One region of the Streptomyces sp. NPDC058664 genome, then DNA from elsewhere that is predicted to be linked to it. Evidence: riboswitches for the same ligand, from Rfam matches in the RefSeq annotation. Region 1 holds a riboswitch; the other holds the start of a gene.
The links. Region 1 has a riboswitch for ZMP and ZTP ahead of glyA (serine hydroxymethyltransferase). Riboswitches for the same ligand answer to the same signal wherever they lie in the genome.

Region 1 (11,312 bases):
CCGGCGTCGCCCCGTCCTCGTACCCGAGGGACGCGGCCACCCCGGCGCTCGGTGTGGCGAGCGCCGGGAACCCGGCCGCCTCGAAGGAGCGGGCGCTCACCGCGTCCCACGGTCCGGGCAGCACCAGCGGATCGCCGGCGGCCCGGTCCCGGTGGAGGGCGCGCAGGACCCCGGCCTTCACGCCCCCGTCTCCGCCCCCGCTCACGCGGAGCGGGGGGTGTAGTGGCCGGGCACCATCCGGGTGGTGACGGCGATCCGGTTCCAGGCGTTGATGACGACGATCGCGCCGATGACCCGGGCGAGCTCGATCTCGTCGAAGTGGGCGGCGGCCTGGGCGTACACCTCGTCGGGGACGAAGCCGTCGGTGAGGACGGTGACGGACTCGGTCAGCGCGAGGGCCGCGAGCTCCCGCTCGGTGTAGAAGTGCCGGGACTCCCGCCAGGCGGAGAGCTGCACGATCCGCTCCACGGTCTCGCCCTCCGCGAGCGCGTCCTTGGTGTGCATGTCGATGCAGAACGCGCAGTGGTTGACCTGGGACGCCCGGATCTTGATCAGGTGGTAGAGCGTCGGGTCGATGTCCTTCGCGGCGGCCGTCTCCAGGCGGAGCATCGCCCGGTAGAACTCGGGGACGCGCTCGGCGAGCGGGAGGCGCGGGGCGTGCTCGTGGGCGTACGCGGTGCGGTCGGCGGTCTCGGTGAGGGTGGTGTTCGTGGTCATGACGTCACCGTACGAGCCGGGTGGCGCAGGAGTATGGTCCATTTCCATGGCAGACGAGTGGGCCACTTCCGGCACCGACCTCCATCTGGAACTCCGTGGCCCGCGCCTGCGGGCCGGCCTCATGGACGCCCTGCGGGAGGCCGTGCGCAGTGGGCGCCTGGCGGCGGGCACCCGGCTGCCCTCCTCCCGGACGCTCGCCGCCGACCTCGGCATGGCCCGCAACACCGTCGCCGACGCCTACGCCGAACTCGTCGCCGAGGGCTGGCTGACGGCCCGGCAGGGCTCCGGCACCCGGGTCGCCCGCCGCGCCGAACCCCGTACGGCGGTACGGCAGCCCCCCGCCCCCTCCCCTTCCGCCCCCGTGCTCTCCCTGCCCCGGTCCGCCGCGCCCGCGCACGACCTCAAGGCCGGCACCCCCGACCTCGCGTCCTTCCCGCGCGCCGAGTGGCTCAAGGCGTACCGGCGGGCACTCACCGCCGCCCCCAACGAGGCCTTCGGGTACGGGGATCCGCGCGGCCGGATCGAACTGCGCACCGCCCTCGCCGAGTACCTCGCCCGCACGCGGGGCGTGCACGCCAGGCCCGAACGGATCGTCGTCTGCGCGGGCTTCGTGCACGGACTGATGCTGATCGGCCAGGTGCTGCGGAGCCGGGGCGTACGGGACGTGGCGGTCGAGTCGTACGGGCTCGGCCTCCACGCCGGTCTGCTCACCGGAGCGGGACTCGGTACCCCGGTCCTGCCCTTCGACGAACGCGGCACCCGCGTCGAGGAGCTGTCCGGACAGGACCGGGTGGGGGCCGTCCTCATGACGGCCGCCCACCAGTTCCCGCTGGGCGGCGCCCTGCCGCCCGACCGGAGGGCGGCGGTCGTCGACTGGGCGCGGGCCTCCGGCGGCCTCGTCCTGGAGGACGACTACGACGGGGAGTTCCGCTACGACCGGCAGCCGGTGGGCGCGCTCCAGGGCCTCGACCCCGAGCGGGTCGTCTACTTCGGCACGGCGAGCAAGTCGCTCGCCCCCGGCCTCCGGCTGGCGTGGATGGTGCTGCCGGAGAGCCTGGCCGGCGAGGTGGCGGCGGCGAAGGGGGCCGTGGACTGGTCGTCCGGCACGCCGGACCAGCTGGCGTTCGCCGAGTTCCTGGGCTCGGGGGCGTACGACCGGCACGTACGGGCGATGCGGCTGCGTTACCGGCGCCGCCGCGACCAGTTGGTGGCGGCGGTGGCCGCGCACTCGCCCGAGACCCGGGTGAGCGGGATCGCGGCGGGTCTCCACGCCGTCCTGGCCCTGCCGCCCGGCGCCGAACAGGCCGTTCTGCGGGCCGCCGCCTGGAACGGCCTCGCCGTGCAGGGCGTCGACCAGTTCCGCCGCCCGACGGTCCCCGCGACCCTGGACGGCCTCGTCGTCGGCTACGCCACACCGCCGGACAGCGCCTGGCAGGGCGCCCTCCAGAGCCTCTGCCGGATCCTTCCCTAGGAGACCACCCCTCGGGGCACGCCGGGGGAATGCCGGCGTCCGTCGGGACGCCAGGGCCCGTCGGGACGCCAGGGCCCGTCGGGAACGTCAGGGCCCGCCGCGCCCCGGGCCCGGCTCCGTGACCGCCGCGTCGCCCGGGTCCCCGGCGGGGTCCACCGCCGGTGCCTCGCCGAAGCGGGCCAGGACCAGGGAACCCGCCACGGCCACGGCGAAGCCGGCGACCGCCGACCACCCGAGCCCCTCCCGCGTACGGTCCCCGAGCCAGACCACCCCGACCACCGCCGGCCCGATCGTCTCGCCGAGCACCATGCCCGCCGTCGCCGTGGTCACCGAACCCCGCTGGAGCGCCGAGGTCAGGAGGAGGAACGCCGCCCCGCCGCCCACGAGCACCGCGTACAGGACCGGATCGGCGAAGTCGACGCCGTCGATCAGCCGCACCCCCACCTCCACCACCCCGAAGCCGAAGCCCGAGCCCAGGCCGAGGACCAGCGAGCGCGGCCGGTCCGGCAGCCGGCCGCCCACCACGCCGAGCAGCAGCACGCCGAACGCGGTCGCGAGCAGCGCCCACCGGAGCGCCTCCGAGCCGTCCCGGTGCCCCTCCTTGCCGGAAGCGAGGGCGAGCAGGGCCAGCCCGGCGCAGACCGCGGCCACGGCCGCCCACTCCACCCGGCGCAGCCGCACCGCCAGCACCCGGGAGGCGACGACCGCGGTGACCGCGAGGCTCGCGGCGAGGGCGGCTCCCACCGCGTAGATGGGCAGCGTCCGCAGGGCGACGATCTCCAGGACGAAGCCCAGACCGTCCAGGCCGAGGCCGACGACGTACCGCCACTGCCGCAGCGCCCGCCACATCAGCGCGACGTCGACGCCGCCACCGGTCCCCGGGGTCGCGGCGCGGGCCGCCATCGCCTGGAGAACCGAGGCCGTGCCGAAACAGACGGACGAGGCGAGCGCACAAATCATCCCGAGAAGCACGAAACGACTCTAGGACGTGCGGCCGGAAACCACCGGCCTACACTGTGCGGTCGCGACAGACGTGAACGCGACAAGCGTGACCGTGAAGGCCGTGACCGTGGAGGTCGCGACCGCGAAGGGGAGGGCGACGCACATGCGGAGGCTGAGGTCGAGCACGGTGGTGCTCGGCGGGATGGGTGTGCTCGCGGCGACGATCACCGCGTGCGGTTCCGAGCCGGACAAGCGGTGCGTGGACCCGCTGACCCGGGAGGAACTGCCGAGCTACCGGTGCGAGAGCGGCGGCAGCGATGACGACGACGGCACGACCCACCGGGGCTCGTACTACTACGGCGGTTCCGTCCGCGACAACCGCGTGAGCGGCGGCAGCTTCGACAAGACGGCCGTCGACACCGGCGGCTTCGGCTGCTCCGGTTCCGGCGGCGGCTGAGAGGGCCCGGCACATGGAACGGCACACGATCGAACCCCGGCCCGGCTGGCAGGAGACGGTGGAGGAGCAGGGGGTCGTCTACCCGCTGACCCGGTACCCGGACGGAACGCTGCGCCCGTACTGGGACGAGAGCGCCTACTACTCCTTCACCCTGCCCGAGGTCGAGGCCCTGGAGGAGGTCGTCGAGGAGCTGCACGCGATGTGCCTGGCGGCGGCCGCGCACATCGTCGAGCGGGACCGGTTCGCCGAGCTCGGCATCACCGACCCGAAGCTCGTCGCCCGGGTCGCCGAGTCCTGGCGCCGCCGCGCGGAACTCCCCTCCCTCTACGGTCGGTTCGACCTGCACTACGACGGTACGGGCCCGGCGAAGATGCTGGAGTACAACGCCGACACCCCCACCTCGCTCGTGGAGGCCGCCAGCCCGCAGTGGTTCTGGATGGAGGAGCGGTTCCCCGGCGCCGACCAGTGGAACTCCCTCCACGAACGCCTCGTCGCCGCCTGGAAGCGCCAGGCACCCCTGCTGCCGCCGGGACCCGTCCACTTCGTCCACTCCGACGGCGACGAGCTCGGCGAGGACCTGATGACGGTCGCGTACCTGCGCGAGACCGCCCAGCAGGCCGGACTCGCCACCGAGGCGCTCTCCGTCGAACGGATCGGCTGGGACCGGCTCTCCCGCCGCTTCGTGGACGACCGGCTCCGCTTCATCCGCAGCTGCTTCAAGCTCTACCCGTGGGAGTGGCTGACCACCGACCGCTTCGGCCGGCACGTCCTGGACACCCTCGACAACGGCGGCGGCACCGGCACGACCTGCTGGATCGAGCCCGCCTGGAAGATGCTGCTCTCCAACAAGGCGCTCCTCGCGATCCTCTGGGAGCTGTACCCCGGCCACCCCAACCTGCTGCCCGCCTACCTCGACGGGCCGCGCGAACTCGCCACGACCGCCGGCTGGGTGGCCAAGCCGCTGCTCGGCCGCGAGGGCGCGGGCGTCACCCTGCACGAGGCCGGCACGGAGCCGTTCGTACGGGACGGGGAACCCTGCTGCTACCAGGAGCTGGCCCCGCTGCCCGACTTCGACGGCAACCGGGTCGTGCTCGGCGCGTGGGTCGTCGAGGACGAGGCGGCGGGACTCGGCATCCGGGAGTCGGCCGGCCTCGTCACCGACGAGTACGCCCGCTTCCTCCCGCACGTGATCCTCTGACCGCCCCGCCCTCGGGGCCCGGCCCGGCCTCAGTCCGACAGCACGCCCCTCAGCTGCTCCAGGCCCCAGTCCAGGTCCTCCTTCGAGATCACCAGGGGCGGCGCGATCCGGATCGTCGAACCGTGGGTGTCCTTCACCAGGACACCCCGCTCCATCAGCTTCTCCGAGATCTCCCGGCCGGTGCCCCGGGACGGCGTGACGTCCACCCCGGCCCACAGGCCGCGCCCGCGCACCGCCTCCACCGCACCGCCGCCCACGAGGAGGCCCAGCTCCGCGTGGAGGTGCTCGCCCAGCTCCGCCGCCCGCTCCTGGAACTCGCCCGTCCGCAGCATCGCGATCACCTCGAGGGCCACCGCGCAGGCCAGCGGGTTCCCGCCGAACGTCGAACCGTGCTCACCCGGCCGGAACACCCCGAGCACCGAACGGTCGGCGACCACCGCCGACACCGGCACCACCCCGCCGCCCAGCGCCTTCCCCAGGACGTACACGTCCGGCACCACACCCTCGTGCTCGCACGCGAACGTCCTTCCCGTCCGGCCCAGACCCGACTGGATCTCGTCCGCCACGAACAGCACGTTCCGCCGGCGCGTCAGCTCCCGCACCCCCGCCAGATAGCCGGCCGGCGGGACCAGGACACCCGCCTCGCCCTGGATCGGTTCGATCAGCACCGCCACCGTGTTCTCGGTGACCGCCGCCTCCATCGCCGTCAGGTCCCCGTACGGCACGATCTCGAACCCCGGCGTGTACGGCCCGTAGTGGTCCCGTGCCTCGTGGTCCGTGGAGAAGCTGACGATCGTCGTGGTCCGGCCGTGGAAGTTGTTCGCCGCGACCACGATCTTCGCGTGCCCGTCCGGCACGCCCTTCACCTCGTACCCCCACTTCCGGGCGGTCTTCACGGCCGTCTCGACCGCCTCCGCGCCGGTGTTCATCGGCAGCACCGCTTCCTTGCCGCACAGCTCCGCGAGCTGCGTGCAGAACTCGGCGAACCGGTCGTGGTGGAAGGCGCGCGAGGTCAGCGTCACCCGCTCCAGCTGGGCCTTCGCCGCGTCGATCAGACGCCGGTTGCCGTGCCCGAAGTTGAGCGCCGAGTATCCGGCGAGCATGTCGAGATAGCGGCGCCCCTCGACATCGGTCATCCAGGCGCCGTCCGCCGAAGCGACGACGACGGGCAGGGGGTGGTAGTTGTGAGCGCTGTGCGCCTCCGCCGAAGCGATCGCGTCTTGGGTGCTCGACACGGGATCTCCGTTCGTCCTGCGGCTCGCGGGATGGACCCGCCGAAGGGGTGTGGCCCCTGTTTCTATCGTCGCTCGGATGCCGGACCGGGAAACCTCGCGCGCGGCGCGCCCGCTACGCTGAGAACACGCACGGCGACTGGCGTACGGGGAAGCGACCCCGGGGGAGCCGTGCGCGGCAACCACACGGGACGCCGCCCGCCTGGGCGTCACGGGACCAAAGTCCCGCGTGGCGCCGCGCCTCCCACGCAGTGCCCCGGGACCCACCGACGCCCGGAGGACCCCGCCATGAGCGCCCCGCAATACGCCCCGCAGCACCCCGCACTCGCCGCCGCCGATCCCGAGCTCGCCGCCCTCGTCGGAGCCGAGGAACGACTCCAGGCCGAGACCCTGCGCCTCATTCCCAGCGAGAACTACGTCTCCGCCGCCGTCCTCGAAGCCTCCGGCACCGTCCTCCAGAACAAGTACAGCGAGGGCTACCCCGGGCGCCGTTACTACGAGGGCCAGCAGAACATCGACCAGATCGAGACCCTCGCCGTCGAGCGCGCCAAGGCCGTCTTCGGCGTCGACCACGCCAACGTCCAGCCCTACTCCGGCTCCCCGGCCAACCTCGCCGTCCACCTCGCCTTCGCCGAACCCGGCGACACCGTCATGGGCATGGCGCTGCCCATGGGCGGCCACCTCACCCACGGCTGGGGCGTCTCCGCCACCGGCAGGTGGTTCCGCGGCGTCCAGTACGGCGTTCGCCAGGACACCGGCCTCATCGATTTCGACCAGGTCCGCGAACTGGCCCTCGCCGAGCGCCCGAAGGTGATCTTCTGCGGCGGCACAGCGCTGCCCCGCACCATCGACTTCGCCGCCTTCGGCGAGATCGCCCGCGAGGCCGGCGCCGTGCTCGTCGCCGACGTGGCCCACATCGCCGGCCTCGTCGCGGGCGGCGCCCACCCGTCCCCGGTCCCGCACGTGGACGTGATCTCCACGACCACCCACAAGACCCTGCGCGGCCCGCGCGGCGCCATGCTCATGTGCCGCGAGGAGCACGCCAAAGCGCTCGACAAGGCCGTCTTCCCGGGCCTCCAGGGCGGCCCGCACAACCAGACCACCGCCGGCATCGCCGTCGCCCTCCGCGAGGCCTCCCAGCCCTCCTTCCGTGACTACGCCCACGCCGTCGTCGCCAACGCCAAGGCCCTCGCGGAGGCGCTCCTCGCCCGCGGCTTCGACCTGGTCTCCGGCGGCACCGACAACCACCTGATCCTGCTGGACCTGACCCCGAATCAGGTCCCGGGCAAGATCGCCGCGAAGGCCCTCGACCGGGCGGGCATCGTCGTCAACTACAACACCGTCCCCTACGACCCCCGGAAGCCCTTCGACCCCTCCGGCATCCGCATCGGCACCCCCTCCCTCACCTCCCGCGGCCTCACGACCGCGCACATGGGCCAGGTCGCCGACTGGATCGACCGCGGCGTCACGGCGGCCGGCAAGGGCGACGAGGACGCCCTCCGCACCGTCCGAGCCGAGGTCGCCGACCTGATGGCCGCGCACCCGGCCCCGGGCCTCCCGACCTGACCGACCACCCGGCCGGGAGACCCCTCAGACCGGGTCCGGCCACCCGGCCGGGAAACCCCTCAGACCGGGTCCGGCCGCCCGTACCGGGGAGCGCCCCGTCCGGGGCCGGGGAGACCCGACAGGACGGGCCTGCCCGGCCTGTCCGGCCCCGACCGACCCGGCCCGTCCGGCCCCGGTCGGTCGGCCTGCCCGGTCCCGGCCACCCGGACCGCCCGGTCCCGGCTATCCGCCCGTCGACTCCGCCGTTCGGCGGGCCTCCTCGCGGTCCGGTATGCCTTCCATGCGGAAGGTGAGCGCACCCCCGCTCCTCGTCCAGAGGAGCGTGGGGCCCGCCGTCCGGACCTCGTGGGTCCACGCCGTGCCCGTCCCGTCCGTCATCGGGAACGTCAGCAGGTGCGGGGCCGCGAACCAGTAGCCCTGTGCGCCGTCCGGCAGGTCGACCCATTCCGGCTGCGTCCTGACCTGCTTGGCGAAGCCGATGTCCAGCCGGGCCGGGAACTCGTCGAGCCGCACCGTCCGCTCCCCGTCCCGCCAGCACAGGCTGATCACCGCCCGGCCCCGCTCGGCCGACCCCGTCACCGCGACCGCGTCCGGCGCGCCGAGCGCCCCGGGTATCAGTGGCTCGAAGCCCGCCCGGCGCCCGGCCTCCGCCAGGGACACCGGCTCCGGGCACCCCGGCACCGCGCCCCCGGCCGGGGCACCGCGCCCGTCCGGGTCGTACCGCACGGTGACCCCTCCGAAGCCGAACCAGTCCGCCACCGCCGCCCGCACCGGCGGGGTGAGCACCAGGACGATCAGCACCCCGGTCAGGCCGGCCAGCAGCGCCCGCCACCGCTCGCGCGCCCACCGCCGTCCGCGCGCCCACCGGCTCCCGGCCGGCACGAACGCCGGCACGGCCACCGGCGTCGGGACCTGCTCGGCGAGGAGCCGCGCGAGCACCCGCTCGGCCATGGTCTCCCCGTCCACGTCCGGCACCCGCAGCCGCCGTCCCAGCTCCCTCAGTTCGTCCGGCAGACGCTCGTCATCCATGCCCCTCACCTCCCTCCCGGCCTTCCTCCAGCGCGAGTCCCAGCTTCTTCAGCGCCCGGCTCAGCCGGGACTTCACCGTCCCCTTCGGCCAGCCGAGGGCCCGGGCCGTCTCCGGCTCGTCCAGTTCGAGCAGGTAGCGGTGGATCACCACCTGCCGGTGGTCCTCGGTGAGACCGTCCAGGGCGTCGAGGAGCCGCCGGCTCCGCTCCCGCTCCTCGGCCGCGACCGCGGGATCCGCCGACTCCGGTATCCGCGGCTCCCCGCCGAGGAGGTCCGCCTCGCGGTCGGCGACGGCGCGCTGCCGGCCCGCCGAGCGCACTGTGTTCCTGGTCTCATTGACGACGATCCGCAGCAGCCAAGGCCGGAACGCCGCGCCCTCCTGGAACCGGCCGAGCGAGCGGTACGCCTTGAAGAAGGCCTGCTGCACCACGTCCTCGGCCTCCGCGCCCGCACCGCACGCCACCGCCGCCCTCAGGGCGACCGCCGTGTGCGCGCGGACCAGCTCCGCGTACGCCTCCGGCTCTCCGGCGCGCACCCGTGCGATCACCACGGCCTCGTCGTCGACCAGGCCCCCCTCCCGTGTCCTCACACTCTTGATACACCGGCAGTCCGGGATCGGTTCCCACACCTGAGAGAATGATGTGCATGGCCTCTGATCGTCCTCGCGCGCTCTCCGGAATCCAGCCCACGGCAGGCTCGTTCCACCTCGGCAACTACCTCGGTGCGATCCGTCAGTACGTCGCACTGCAGGAGACCCACGACGCCTTCTACATGGTCGTCGACCTGCACGCCATCACGGTCCCGCAGGACCCCGCCGAGCTGCGGGCGAACACCCGCCTCGCCGCCGCCCAGCTGCTGGCCTCCGGCCTCGACCCGGACCGCTGCACCCTCTTCGTCCAGAGCCACGTCCCCGAGCACGCGCAGCTCGGCTGGGTCATGAACTGCCTCACCGGCTTCGGCGAGGCCTCCCGCATGACCCAGTTCAAGGACAAGTCCGCGAAGCAGGGCGCCGACCGCGCCACCGTGGGCCTCTTCACGTACCCGATCCTCCAGGTCGCGGACATCCTGCTCTACCAGGCCAACGAGGTCCCGGTCGGCGAGGACCAGCGCCAGCACATCGAGCTGACCCGCGACCTCGCGGAGCGCTTCAACGGCCGGTTCGGCGACACCTTCACCGTCCCCAAGCCGCACATCGTCAAGGAGACCGGGAAGATCTACGACCTCCAGGACCCGACGATCAAGATGAGCAAGTCGGCGTCCACGCCGAAGGGCCTCGTCAACCTCCTGGACGACCCGAAGGTCACCGCGAAGAAGGTCAAGAGCGCGGTCACCGACACCGACACGGTGATCCGCTTCGACCCGGAGAACAAGGCGGGCGTCTCCAACCTGCTCACGATCATGTCCACGCTCACCTCCACGTCCGTCGCGGACCTGGAGAAGAGCTACGAGGGCAAGATGTACGGCGCGCTGAAGACGGATCTCGCCGAGGTCATGGTGGACTTCGTCACGCCGTTCCGGGCCCGCACCCAGGAATACCTGGACGACCCGGAGACGCTGGACTCTGTCCTGGCCAAGGGAGCGGAGAAGGCCCGCGCGGTCGCCGCGGAGACGCTGGCGCAGACGTACGAGCGGATCGGCTTCCTGCCCGCCAAGCACTGAGGTGCCGCCCGCCGCGCACCGAGGGTCCCGCCCCGCCGGGCGCCGAGGTCCGCGCCCGCCGGGCATCGAGGTCCCGCCCCGCCGCGCATGGGACGGAGGACCCTGGCCACAAGGGTGGTGGAGGCCGCACACTGGCGGCTGAGCCATCGCACACAAGTCGACGGACGACGGAGGAGAACGACGTGGGGACCGTAACGCTCGGCGTTTCGATCGCGGTCCCGGAGCCTTACGGCAGCCTGCTCCAGGAGCGGCGCGCCGGCTTCGGGGATCCTGCCGCGTACGGCATCCCCACGCACGTCACGCTCGTCCCGCCGACCGAGGTGGCGGAGGAGCGGCTGCCGGAGATCGAGGCGCACCTCGCCGGCATCGCGGCCGATCACCAGCACTTCCGGATGCGCCTCAAGGGCACCGGGACCTTCCGGCCGCTGTCGCCGGTCGTCTACGTGAAGGTGCGGGACGGCGTCTCCCGCTGCCACCGGCTCCAGAGCCTGATCCGCGACGAGAACGGGCCGCTGGTGCGCGAGCTCCAGTTCCCGTACCACCCGCACGTCACCGTGGCGCACGGCATCTCCGAGGAGGGGATGGACCGCGCGTTCAAGGAGCTCGCCGGGTACGAGGCGGCCTGGAACTGCCGCTCCTTCGCGCTGTACGAGCAGGGCCCGGACGGGGTGTGGCGGAAGCTGTACGACTACGAGTTCGGCAGCGGCCGCCCCGTCTCGGCCGTCCCGGCGCAGGGCGGCAGCCCGCTCGACACGCCGACGGTCACCCCCACCGGCTGACCCTCCCCGGACAACGGACAGCGGGCAACGGGCCGAGCCCCGCTCCGGCAGCCACCGGAGCGGCCCGCTCACACCGGCAGCCGCCGGAACAGCGGCCTCGGGACGTGCCGTACCGCCGTCATCACCATCCGTAGCGCCCCCGGCACCCACACCGTCTCCGAGCGGCGCCGCAGCCCCAGTTCGATGGCGCCCGCGACCGCCTCCGGCGTCGTCGCGAGCGGTGCCTCGGCCCGCCCCGCCGTCATCTTCGAACGCACGAATC
Region 2 (11,312 bases), on a different contig from region 1:
CGGGCTCAGGCGCGCGCCAGCTCTCCGAGCAGCTTCCAGGTGCGGCGCCGGTCGGCCTCACCGCCGAGGTCGGTCGCGGTGACCACCACCTCCGTCGCACCGGCCTCACGGTAGCGCCGCACCTCCGCGGCCACGTGCTCCTCGTCACCGATCACCGCCAGGTCGACGGCCCGTGCGCCGCCGGAAAGACCGATCGCACGCCGGTACGAGGGGATGTCGTCGTACAGGGCCAGCGCCGAGGCCGCGGCCTCCCGGACCTTCCCGGCGTCGGCGGTCACCACCCCGGGGACCAGGGCCACGATCCGCGGGGACGGCCGGCCCGCCGCCTCGGCGGCGGCCGTGACGGCCGGGACGATGTGCTCGGCGAGGGCCCGCGGGCCCGCCAGGAACGGCAGGACGCCGTCGGCGAGTTCGCCGGCGACCCGCAGCGTCTGCGGGCCCATGGCGGCGACGAGCAGCGGCACCGGCGGTTCCGCGCCGCCGGGCACCGCCGCGGGCAGCGGGGTCCTCGCCGTCAGCAGCTCGCCCCGGAAGTCGGCCCGCCCCGTCTCCAGGAGAGGCCGCAGGGCGGTGAGGAACTCCCGGAGCAGTGCGACGGGACGCTCGTACGGGATGCCGAAGCCGCCTTCGGTGAGGTGCCGGGTGCCGAGGGCGATCCCCAGGTGGTAGCGGCCGCCCGTCGCCGCCTGTGCCGTCTGGGCCTGGCTGGAGACCAACAGGGGATGACGGCCGAAGACGGGGATCGCGGACGTCCCCACCTGAAGCCCGGGGACCTCCCGGCCGACGATCGCGGCCAGCAGGGGCGAGTCGTACGCGAAGCTCTGCCCGAACCAGCCGGAGGTCAGTCCGGCGGCCCGTGCCTCCTTCGCGAGCCGGACGGTCGCGTCGATCGGAAGCTGTCGTGAGGTCGTACTCAGCGTCACACCGATAGTCATGTCTGCGACAACCGTCGGCGGCGGGGAGGGCATTCCGGTCCGTATGTGACAAGCGTGTGTCGGCTTCGCGTCCAGGATCGGCCGGGCCCGAAGGGCGCCGCTGCCGGCGGGCCCGCCGGCAGCGGTCACGACGGCGCGGCGCGGCGCCGGAGGCGAGTGGTGGACCGTACGAACACGTCAGCGGTGCGAGTCGCCGAGATCGCGGTCCTCATCGGGCGTGGTCCACGAGTCGCGGTCCGACCGGGCGTTCCCCTGCGTGGGGTCACCGACCGGGCGGCGGCGCCGCGCGACACGGCGACTGCCCCACCAGAACGCGGAGAGCAACAGGACGACGACCACCACGCCGATGGCCACGGCGAAGAGCACGGCGTTGGATCCGGCCGACGCGAGAACGGGCCCGGGAGTGAGAGCGGGCGCGACTGCCAAGGTGGAAGTGATCATGATCGCCTTTCTCGTGGAGCGGAACGCGCGGGCGGCTCGGCCGCCGGGCGCTGTGGCGCGATCGGCGTCTGTCCCGTCCCGGCCCCCTCAAACGCTCACCGAGGGTGACCGGTCGACGAGCGGGATCCACGGAGTCTGCTTAGCGTGGCACCTGAACCCGTCCACAGGAAAGGGGCAGTACGCCATGGCAGGCAAGGGCACGGAGAAGGCGAAGGGCAAGCTCAAGGAGACCGCGGGAAAGGTCACGGGCAACAAGCGCATGGAGTCGGAGGGCAAGGCGGACCAGATGAAGGGCAAGGCCCGGGATGCGGCCGACTCGGCCCGCGAGCGCGCCGAAGGCGTCCGCGACTCCCTGGACCGTGACAAGTAGGCAGGCCCCACGCGTGTCGCGACGCCCGAGCCGGCTGCCCCCGCCCCCTCACGGGGAGGCGGGGGCGCCGTGCTCCCGCCCGCGCTCAGGCCTGCCGTGGGCGGGGGAGACGCGGGGCGGCCCGGTCAGGGGATGTCGTGGCCAGGACGAACGAGTGGCCGGCCGGGTCCGTGTAGCGGCGCAGGTCCGTGCGCCGGTCGGTCCGGGTGCCGTCGCGCACCGCCGCGACGGGCCGCGCGCCGAGCGAGACCGCCTCGCGTTCCGCTTCGTCGAGGGCGTCGGGGGCCACGAGGATCTCCAGGTGGGCCTGCTGAGCGTCCTCGGGCCGGGGCCAACTCGGCGGGGCCTGCCCGAGGTCACGGCGTATCCCGAGCACCGCCCCGGAATCGCCGGAGAGGAGCAGCAGGTCGGGGTCGCCCTCGTGGGGCTCCACGGTGGCGCCGAGGAGCGCCGCGTAGAACCGCGCCAGGGGTTCAGGGTCGGTGGAGTCGAGGACGAGGACGAGGGCCTTGGGCACAGTCATGAGTCCCGTCTGCCCCGAGCCGCCGCGGCCAAGCCGGAAGCCCGCGAGGTCGGGACCGGTGGGCGCGAGGATGTCGGTGAGGACCAGGGTGTCAGTGGGTACCAGGGTGTCAGTGGGTACCGGGTTGTCAGTGGGTACCAGGTTGTCAGTGGTACGAGGATGCCGGACCGAGCGGGCGAGTGGAGCGGGGCGACGGATGGTCGACATGAGCGACGGCGAGGACGAGGGCCGGGCCCAGGAGGTCCCTGAGCAGAGCCTGCTCGACGGGCTCAGCGTGGACACCAGGCGGCCCGAGCAGCCCGTGCTGCTCAGCGCCACCGGCGAACCCATCCGTACCTGGCGGGAGAACTATCCGTACACCCGCAAGGTCCGCCGTGCCGAGTACGAGCGGCAGAAGCGGATCCTGCAGATCGAGCTGCTCAAGCTCCAGCGCTGGGCGAAGGAGACCGGCGCCAGGCTCGTGGTGCTGTGCGAGGGCCGGGACGCCGCCGGCAAGGGTGGCACCATCCAGCGGTTCACCGAGCGGCTCAACCCGCGCAGCGCCCGGATCGTCGCCCTCGACAAGCCGACGGAGCGCGAGGCCGGGCAGTGGTTCTTCCAGCGTTACGTGGCCCACCTGCCGGCCCCCGGCGAGATCGTGTTCTTCGACCGCTCCTGGTACAACCGCGCGGGCGTCGAGCGGGTCCTGGGCTTCTGCACGGACGAGCAGTACGAGCTGTTCCTCCACCAGTGCCCCCTGTTCGAACGGATGCTGGTCGAGGACGGCATCCACCTCGTGAAGTTCTGGTTCTCGGTCTCCCGCTCCGAGCAGCGCACCCGCTTCGCCATCCGCCAGGTCGACCCCGTACGGCAGTGGAAGCTCTCGCCCACCGACCTCGCCTCGCTCGACCGCTGGGACGACTACACCAAGGCCAAGGTCGCCATGTTCAGGGAGACGGACACCGCTCACGCGCCGTGGACCGTGGTCAAGAGCAACGACAAGCGGCGCGGCCGGCTCGAGGCCATGCGCAGCCTCCTGGCGCGTGTCGACTACGAGAACAAGGACGTGAAGGCGGTCGGTACGCCGGATCCGCTCATCGTCGGGGCGGCGGACACCCTGCTCGAACCGGGGGAGGAGACGACCGACCTCTCGCCCACCCCGCTGGCCCCCCACCACGAAGGCCCCGGAGCGCACCCGGGCCGCTGAGTCAGGCCGGGTGGCCGGGGGAGAGGTCCACGACGTCACTGAACCGGAGGAGCGGCGGACGGACGGAGCCGGGCGGGCTCTCCGTGACGGGGACGAGCAGGAAGCCCACATGGTCCCCGCCGTCCACGCGTCCCCGCACCCGGCCCACGAACCAGGCGCGGCAGTCGGACAGGACGGGGACTCCGTCCGCCCCCGGAGACCAGGCCACCCGGTCGAACTTGTCCAGCTCGTCGCCGGTCCGCCCGCCGAACAGCTCGGCCGTCCGCCGCTGGTCGTGCCGCAGCGCGTGTACGGCGAGGTGGGAGGCGTGGCACGCGACGCGGTACGTGCGGTTGGCCGTGGAGAGCCACACCATGAAGCGGGGCGGATCGATCGAGCACTGGGAGGCGAAGCCCACCAGGCAGCCCGCCCGTTCGCCGCCGGCCGCCGTCGTCACGACGTACATCGGGTAGTCGAGCACGTCCGCGAAGGCGTCGAGGCCGGCCACGCTCAGACCTGGTCCGGACGGTCGAGGGGGCTGCGCAGCGCCGAGCGGCCGGCCGTCCAGGCCTCGCGGACGTGGGCGTCGAGCCTGTCCTCCAGCAGGACGGTCGCCGCGCAGCCGAAGGCGATGTCCGCTTCGAGCCCGGGCTCGTCGGCGAGCAGTCCGCCGATCACCTCGCGCCGCACGATCTGCTCGTGGACGGCGTCGGCCTCGACGTGCTCGGTGTAGAACCGCTCGGCGGCCGGCCCGGCGCCACAGCGGCGCATGGCCTTGGCGAGCCTGCGGGAACCGGGCGAGGAGGTGACCTCGACACAGGCGAAGTGGCCGACAAGGGCTCCGCGCAGCGCCCGGTGCAGCCCGAACAGGGACATGAGGTTCACGGTCGCGAGCAGCGGGGCGTCGACGTGGTCCAGATAGTGGCCGTAGGCCGTGTCGAGGCCGAGGTCGGTCATGAGGTCCGCGAAGAGCCGGGCGTGGACGCGGTCGGCGTGACCGGCGCCGAACTCGTCGTACTCGACGGCCACCATCGCGGCCTTGGCCCGGCCGGTCAGCCGGGGGATGGCCCAGGCGTGCGGGTCCGCCTCCTTGAGGTGGTAGAGCGAGCGCAGGGCCGCGTACTCGCGCAGCTGCCAGAGCTCGCCCTCGGTCTCCAGGTGGTGGCTGACGCTGTCGGGCGGATCGACGGGTTCGACGAGCAGCGGCGCGAAGGCCTCGTCGACGGACTTGGGCGCGTCGGCGAGTGCGGAGCGCAGCGCGTGGAGGAAACGGTCCTCCAGTTCCCGCCGCAGCCGCAGCAGGTCCGGGTCCCATTCGCGGGCGTCGTCAACCCCCTCGAAACCCCGGTAGTGGAGCTCGTACAGCAGGTACAGCGCGAGGTGGAGGTCCTCTCCCCAGGGGTCCGCCCTCCGGATGCTGCCCTCGGTGTACGCGGGCGGCCGGCCGGTCCGCAGTGCCCTCTCCACGGCGCCCGAGAGGTCACCGCGTCCCGCGACGAGGCGGGGGCCGGCGGTCGTTTCCGGGGTGCTCGTGCCGAGCGGGGTCATCGGAGGCTCCTGTCTTCGGGGCGGTGGCGGGCGCCCGCCCCGTCCGCGAGTACGAGCGCGAGCGCGTGACGAGCCCGCTACGAGCGCGCGTACGCTCGTCCGGATACGGGCATGGACCCGCCTACCCGGCCTGTACGGCACTATTCGGCAGCCACGCCGCGTACGCATCCCCAAGGCCGCCGCCTGGCCCACTCTGCGTCGCCGTCGGGGGCGGAGAACGCCGAAAGGTGAGATACGGACGCGAGACGGGGGTAGTCGGTGGCCATGATGGAAGCCACCGAAACCACACCACTGCGCGCGGTCGCCCTGGTCTGCACCCTGTCCCCCTCCCCGGCCCCGTCCAGCTCGCAGCTGCTGGCCGAGCAGACGATGGCCGCCCTGAGCGAGCACGGCGTGAGCGGCAAGGTCATCCGGATCGCCGATCACGACGTACGCCCCGGCGTGAAGACCGACATGGGTGACGGGGACGCCTGGCCCGAGATCCGGGACACCGTCCTCGGCTGCGACATCCTCGTCCTGTCGACCCCGATCTGGCTCGGGCACCCGTCCAGCATCGCCCAGCGGGTACTGGAGCGGCTGGACGCCGAGCTCTCCGAAACCGACGACGAGGGACGGATGCTCACCTACGGCAAGGTCGCCGCGGTCTGCGTCGTGGGCAACGAGGACGGGGCGCACAAGGTGAGCGCCGACCTCTTCCAGGGACTCAACGACGTCGGGTTCTCCCTCGCCCCGAACGCCGTCACCTACTGGGTCGGTGAGGCCATGCAGGGAACGGACTACCAGGACCTGGAGAAGACCCCGGAGAAGACCGAGACCACCACCGCGACCCTGGCCGCCAACACCGCCCACCTCGCCCGCCGGCTCAAGGGGGCGCAGTATCCGCCCTCGTCCTGAACACGCCCGAATCCCGACGTCCGACCCCCGAATCCCGACGTCCGACCCCCGAATCCCGACGACCGAATCCCGACGACCGGAAAGCACGACGGAGGCACCGATGTCCCCGCAGGAACCGGCAGACGTCCCCGACCCGGTGACCGGCCACCCCCGGCCCCCGTTCCCCGACCAGCAGCAGGACCACCCCGGCCACACCGAGGAGATGCGTCCCCGGCCGGACCACGGCGAGGATTCGTACCGCGGACACGGCGTGCTGCTCGACCGGGTGGCGGTGGTCACCGGAGGCGACTCCGGCATCGGCAGGGCCGTCTGCCTGGCCTACGCGCGCGAGGGCGCGGACGTCGTCTTCACCCATCTGCCCGAGGAGGCGGACGAGGCCGCGGAGACCACGCGTCTGATCCGTGGGGCAGGACGCGAGGCCTCGCCCGTCACCTGCGACATCCGGGACGAGAACCAGTGCGCGGCGCTGATCGACCGCGCCGTGACCGAGCACGGACGCATCGACATTCTCGTCAACAACGCCGCCTACCAGATGGCGCAGCCGGACGGGATCGAGGCCATCACCACGGAACAGTTCGACCGGGTGATGAAGACCAACCTCTACGGCATGTTCTGGCTCACCCGGAAGGCACTGCCCCACATCCCGCGCGGCGGCTCCGTCATCAACACCACCTCGGTGCAGGGCTACCAGCCCAGCCCCCATCTGCTCGACTACGCGATGACGAAGTCGGCGATCATCTCGTTCACCCACGGCCTGGCGCAGATGCTCGCCGAGCGCGGCATCCGCGTCAACGCGGTCGCGCCCGGCCCGGTGTGGACTCCGCTGATCCCCGCGACGATGCCGGACGCCAAGGAGTTCGGCGGCCAGTCGCCCCTGGGGCGGCCGGCGCAGCCGGCCGAGATGGCTCCCGCGTACGTCTTCCTCGCCTCGCCCCAGGCCGGTTACATCACCGGAGAGATCGTCAACGCGACCGGCGGTACGCCCCTGCCGTGAGCCCCGGTGGTACGGGGCCGCTGTCCGAGGATCCGGTCGAGCGGGTGCCGTGGCGTGGCGCGCCGAGGGGGTGGGGGCGGGGTACGACGACGTGGTCGCCGTCGGGCCGGCTCAGGTGAGGGCGAGCAGGCTGACGGCGACGGCCGCGGTGCCCAGGCCGACGAGCTGACCGCGGTGGACGCGCTCGGCGAGCACGCCACGGGCGAGCAGGACGGTGCCGGCCGGGTAGAGGGCGGTGATCACGGCGACGACGGCGAGGTCACCGCCACGGACGGCGAGCAGGAACAGCAGGTTCGCCACCGAGTCCAGGACGCCCGCGGCGGCCGACATCGCGTACGCGGGCTTCTCGGCGCCCAGCCTGCGGTACATCACTCCGGCCGCGACCAGGGTGACGGCCGAGGAGACGGCCCGGCCGACGATCAGCGGGGCGACGCCGCTGTCGGACGGAGCCTGGTGCAGGAAGACCAGCTGCAGGGCGATCGCGCCGCCCGCGCCGAAGGCGAGCAGCAGCGCCGTACGGGACGGGCGGGCCGATCCGGCGCCGTGGCCGGCGCTCACCAGGACGACCGCGGCCAGGGCGAGCGGCAGCCCGACCAGTCCGGCCGCGCCCAGGCGCTCGCCCTGGAGCAGGCCGACGCCGACCGGCAGCATGGCCGAGACGAGGGCGGTGACGGGCGAGAGCACGTTCATCGGGCCGATGGCCAGGGTCCGGTAGAGCAGGGCGAACGCGGCTGCGGAAGCGACGCCGGACGCGGCGCCCCAGCCGAGCGCGCCGGGGCTGAACGAGGCGCCGAGGAAGGGCCAGAGGAGCAGCTCGACCGCGAGCGAAGCCGGAGCCGCGATCATCACGGTGCGCAGTACGTGGGCCTTGCGGGCGCCGAGGCCGCCGAGGAAGTCGGCGCACCCGTAGGCGAGGGAGCTGCCCAGGGCAAGCAGCAGAGTGATCACGGTACGTACATCCCTTACTATATCAATGGAACGACTGAACCGTACATCGGACCGACCGCCTGTTGTCAATCAAACGACCGGACGGTGCAATGAAATGGTCCTCTTGTGAGAAGGTGAACGGATGCCCGAGACAGAGGCGGCTCTGCGGACGCTCGCGCACAACGTCAGGACGGCCCGCAACCGCGCCGGCCTGTCCCTGGACGAACTCGGCCGACGCGCCAAGGTCAGCAAGGGCGCCCTCGTCGGCCTCGAGAAGGCCCAGGGCAACCCGAACTTCGCCACCCTGGTCCGGCTGGCCGACACCCTCGGCGTCTCCGTCTCCGCCCTGATGGAAGGCCCGTCCGAAGGGCGCGTCCGCGTCGTGACCGCCGATGCCGTGACGCCCCTGTGGACCGGAGCGGAAGGCGGTGAGGCACGGCTCATGCTCACGACCTCGGGTCCGGCCCCGGTCGAGGTCTGGCGCTGGAAGCTCGAACCGGACGAGGAGTATTCCAGCCATCCCCACCAGGCCGGAGTCGTCGAAACCGTCTCCGTCACCGCCGGCCGGATGACCCTGGTCGTCGACGGCGTCGAGCACGCCCTCGAAGCGGGCCAGACCGCCACCTTCGAAGGCGACGCCCCGCACGCCTACCGCGGCGCCGGCACCGGGACCTGCCACCTGATCATGACCGTCCACCTGCCGCCCGGTCCCGCCTCCACGGCCTGACCCGCGGGCGCGGTCCGCGTGTGCGGTCCGCGTGTGCGCGGGCCGCCCGGCGAGCGACCTGACGGTCCGCCGTGCCCCCCTCTCCGCGAGCGGCCAGCGACCCCTCACGTACAGTGGGGCCGGGCCGTGACTGGCGCTCGAGGTGGATCACCACCGGGGAGCGGCCCGGCGGGAGCGCGCTTTACGGGCGCGACCGTGCCGATGCCGTGCGCCTGGGCGAACCATCCGTCAGAGACGAAGCCCGGGAGCCATCATGTCCACCAGCACCGCCACCCTCATGGACGGCACGGCCCTCGCCCGCCGCACGGTCGAGGAGACCGCCGCCCGCGCCGCCGAGATCACCCGCCGCACCGGCGTCACCCCGTGTCTCGCGACCGTCCTGGTCGGCGCCGACCCCGCCTCCGTGACGTACGTGAAGATGAAGCAGAACCGCTGCGCGAAGGCCGGGATCCGCTCCAAGCACATCGAACTGCCCGCCGCCACGACGACCGGGGAACTCGTCGCCGCGATCACCGCCCTCTCCGAGGACCCCGAGGTCCACGGCATCCTCCTCCAGCACCCGGTCGGCCCGCACATCGACGAGCGCGCCGCCTTCGAGGCCATCGCGCCCGAGAAGGACGTCGACGGCGTCACCATGGCCTCCTTCGCCGCCATGGGCTTCGGTCTGCCCGGCTTCGTCTCCTGCACGCCCGGCGGCATCATGCGCCTCCTCGACGCGTACGGCGTCGACCTCCGCGGCAAGCGCGCCGTCGTGGTCGGCCGCAGTGCGATCCTCGGCAAGCCGGCCGGACTCCTCCTCCTCGGCCGCGACGCCACCGTCACCTACTGCCACTCCCGCACCGAGGACCTCTCCTCCGTCGTCCGCGAGGCCGACGTCCTCGTGGCGGCCGTCGGCAAGCCGAACTTCATCAAGGGCGCGGACATCAAGCCCGGTGCCGTCGTCGTCGACGCCGGCTACAACCCGGGCAACGTCGGCGACGTCGACTTCGCTTCGGCCGCCGAGCGCGCCTCCCTCATCACCCCGGTGCCCGGTGGTGTCGGTCCCATGACCATCGCCGTGCTCCTGGCCCAGACGGTCGAGGCCGCCGAGCGCCGACTCGGTCTGTAGGGCAGCTCATGACGGGGCGTCGGCAGCGGTGGCGGGCGGGAGTACGGCCGGCGATTGTCACGGTTCTGTACGGGCCGCGCCCGAGCCCCGAAAAGGGGTGGCCGTGGATCCGCCGACGGGCGAATCTGGACCCCGTGCCACACCCGTCGACCGCCACCCCGCCGCCGGACCGTCGGCCGGGCGCGCCCGGCCTGTCCGGTCCGCCCGAACTGCCGGACACGTCAGACCTGCCGGGCGTATCGGATCCGCCCTGTGCGTCGGATCTGCCGGACGCATCGGACCTGCCGGGAGCGCACGGTGCGTCCGGTCCGACCGGCACGTCCGGCGCCCTGCGCGAGCTCGGCCCGACCGCCGCGTCCGACGTGTCTGACGCGTCCGCCACACCCGACGCGTCCGCCACGGGCCCTGCTCCGTCCCGCCACGCCGCACCCGTGCCGTCCGGCTCCGAGTCCGGGGGACCGGCCCGCCTCGTCCGGCTCGGTGCGCCCCGGCCCGGACCGGCCGTGCGACGTGCGCACCGCTTCGGCGTGCCGCTCGTCCCGCTGCTCGTGGCCGCCCTGGTGGCGGGCGCCTTCCTGGCCGTCGGAAGCATGACCGAGCAGGAGCTCTCCGCCGACGGCCGACCGGGCGGCGACCGGGCCGGCGCGCCGTCACCCGTCGTCGGAGGAGACGGTGGGACCGCCGCCCCGCCGACCGGCGGGAGGTCGGCCGACACGCACGGGGACGGCAGCACGGCAGCCGGTGCCCGCACGGGCGACACGCCGACAGCCGACGTGGCGAAGGACGGCATACCGACCCGTACCGGGGCCGCGGACCCGCCCGCCCGCCCCGACGGCAGCGCGTCGGGCGGGGCACCGACCCCCTCGCGTACCGGGAGCACCGCCCCCGCGCCTCGGCCGACGACCAGCGCCACCGCGACGGGCGACGGTACGCCCGCCCGGCCCGTCTCCTTCGAGGCGCTGCGCGTCGGTGACTGCTTCGACATCGATCGCGACGCGCCGGGCACAGCCCTCCGGCGCTCCTGCGACACGCCGCACAACGCCGAACTCGTCGCCCGCCTCAGACTGACCGGCGTCCACGCCACCGACGCGGCGGTCCGGGAAGCGGCCACACTGCTGTGCCGCGAACCGCTGCGCCGCAAGGCCGCGCGGCAACCGCTCGGCACGCGCTGGACCACCTTCGTCCAGTACCCGTACCGGACCAGCTACCTCCTCGGCTCGGACACCGTCGCCTGCAGCCTGGTCGCCCCCGCCGCCACCGGCGGCACGCTCAGCGGCCGGCTTCTGTAGCCCCGGTGGCCGGGAGGTGTCTGACGGTCCCCCGCGGCGTCGCGGCGTCCGGCACGCACGCTCGCCGCGTTGCCGAAAAGCCCTAGTAGCTCCGCTACGAGGGCTCTCCGGCGCCTTGCGATCGCACGCGCCGGACGCCGCTCCTCATTCCACGGGGGATCGCCAGACACCTCCCAGGGCCGTGGCGAGGGCCGTCGCGGGATCACGGTCGGCCGGACCCGCGGGGGCCCAACGGGCGCCGGACTTGAGGTACGGCCACCAGCGCCCGTCCTCGCCGAGCCGCAGCTGCGCCTCCGCGCCCACCGCCGTCCACCGCGCGCCGCCGGCCCGTCGCAGCACCGGACGCTCGTCGTCCTCCCAGGCCTCGACGAGCCGGGCCCCTGCCCGGGCG

Region 2: another riboswitch for ZMP and ZTP. It lies ahead of ACFWUY_RS11200 (bifunctional 5,10-methylenetetrahydrofolate dehydrogenase/5,10-methenyltetrahydrofolate cyclohydrolase); the one in region 1 lies ahead of glyA (serine hydroxymethyltransferase).

Annotation. Positions count from the first base shown of each region.
Region 1 is NZ_JBHXRW010000011.1:10,572-21,883, forward strand. It holds gene ACFWUY_RS11455 (isocitrate lyase/phosphoenolpyruvate mutase family protein) at 1-181, opposite strand, end outside; gene ACFWUY_RS11460 (carboxymuconolactone decarboxylase family protein) at 202-717, opposite strand; gene ACFWUY_RS11465 (PLP-dependent aminotransferase family protein) at 764-2,188, shown strand; gene ACFWUY_RS11470 (hypothetical protein) at 2,276-3,148, opposite strand; gene ACFWUY_RS11475 (hypothetical protein) at 3,294-3,587, shown strand; gene ACFWUY_RS11480 (glutathionylspermidine synthase family protein) at 3,601-4,785, shown strand; gene rocD (ornithine--oxo-acid transaminase) at 4,815-6,020, opposite strand; ZMP/ZTP riboswitch at 6,143-6,232, shown strand; gene glyA (serine hydroxymethyltransferase) at 6,306-7,583, shown strand; gene ACFWUY_RS11495 (hypothetical protein) at 7,806-8,612, opposite strand; gene ACFWUY_RS11500 (RNA polymerase sigma factor) at 8,605-9,201, opposite strand; gene trpS (tryptophan--tRNA ligase) at 9,258-10,271, shown strand; gene ACFWUY_RS11510 (2'-5' RNA ligase family protein) at 10,454-11,050, shown strand; gene ACFWUY_RS11515 (decaprenylphospho-beta-D-erythro-pentofuranosid-2-ulose 2-reductase) at 11,119-11,312, opposite strand, start outside.
Region 2 is NZ_JBHXRW010000010.1:132,224-143,535, reverse strand. It holds gene ACFWUY_RS11255 (TIGR03564 family F420-dependent LLM class oxidoreductase) at 6-935, opposite strand; gene ACFWUY_RS11250 (DUF6479 family protein) at 1,113-1,376, opposite strand; gene ACFWUY_RS11245 (CsbD family protein) at 1,561-1,746, shown strand; gene ACFWUY_RS11240 (VOC family protein) at 1,832-2,269, opposite strand; gene ppk2 (polyphosphate kinase 2) at 2,475-3,455, shown strand; gene ACFWUY_RS11230 (flavin reductase family protein) at 3,457-3,942, opposite strand; gene ACFWUY_RS11225 (iron-containing redox enzyme family protein) at 3,945-4,982, opposite strand; gene ACFWUY_RS11220 (flavodoxin family protein) at 5,250-5,876, shown strand; gene ACFWUY_RS11215 (SDR family oxidoreductase) at 5,977-6,870, shown strand; gene ACFWUY_RS11210 (EamA family transporter) at 6,982-7,818, opposite strand; gene ACFWUY_RS11205 (helix-turn-helix domain-containing protein) at 7,940-8,524, shown strand; ZMP/ZTP riboswitch at 8,641-8,749, shown strand; gene ACFWUY_RS11200 (bifunctional 5,10-methylenetetrahydrofolate dehydrogenase/5,10-methenyltetrahydrofolate cyclohydrolase) at 8,778-9,632, shown strand; gene ACFWUY_RS11195 (hypothetical protein) at 10,136-10,921, shown strand; gene ACFWUY_RS11190 (SWF or SNF family helicase) at 11,066-11,312, opposite strand, start outside.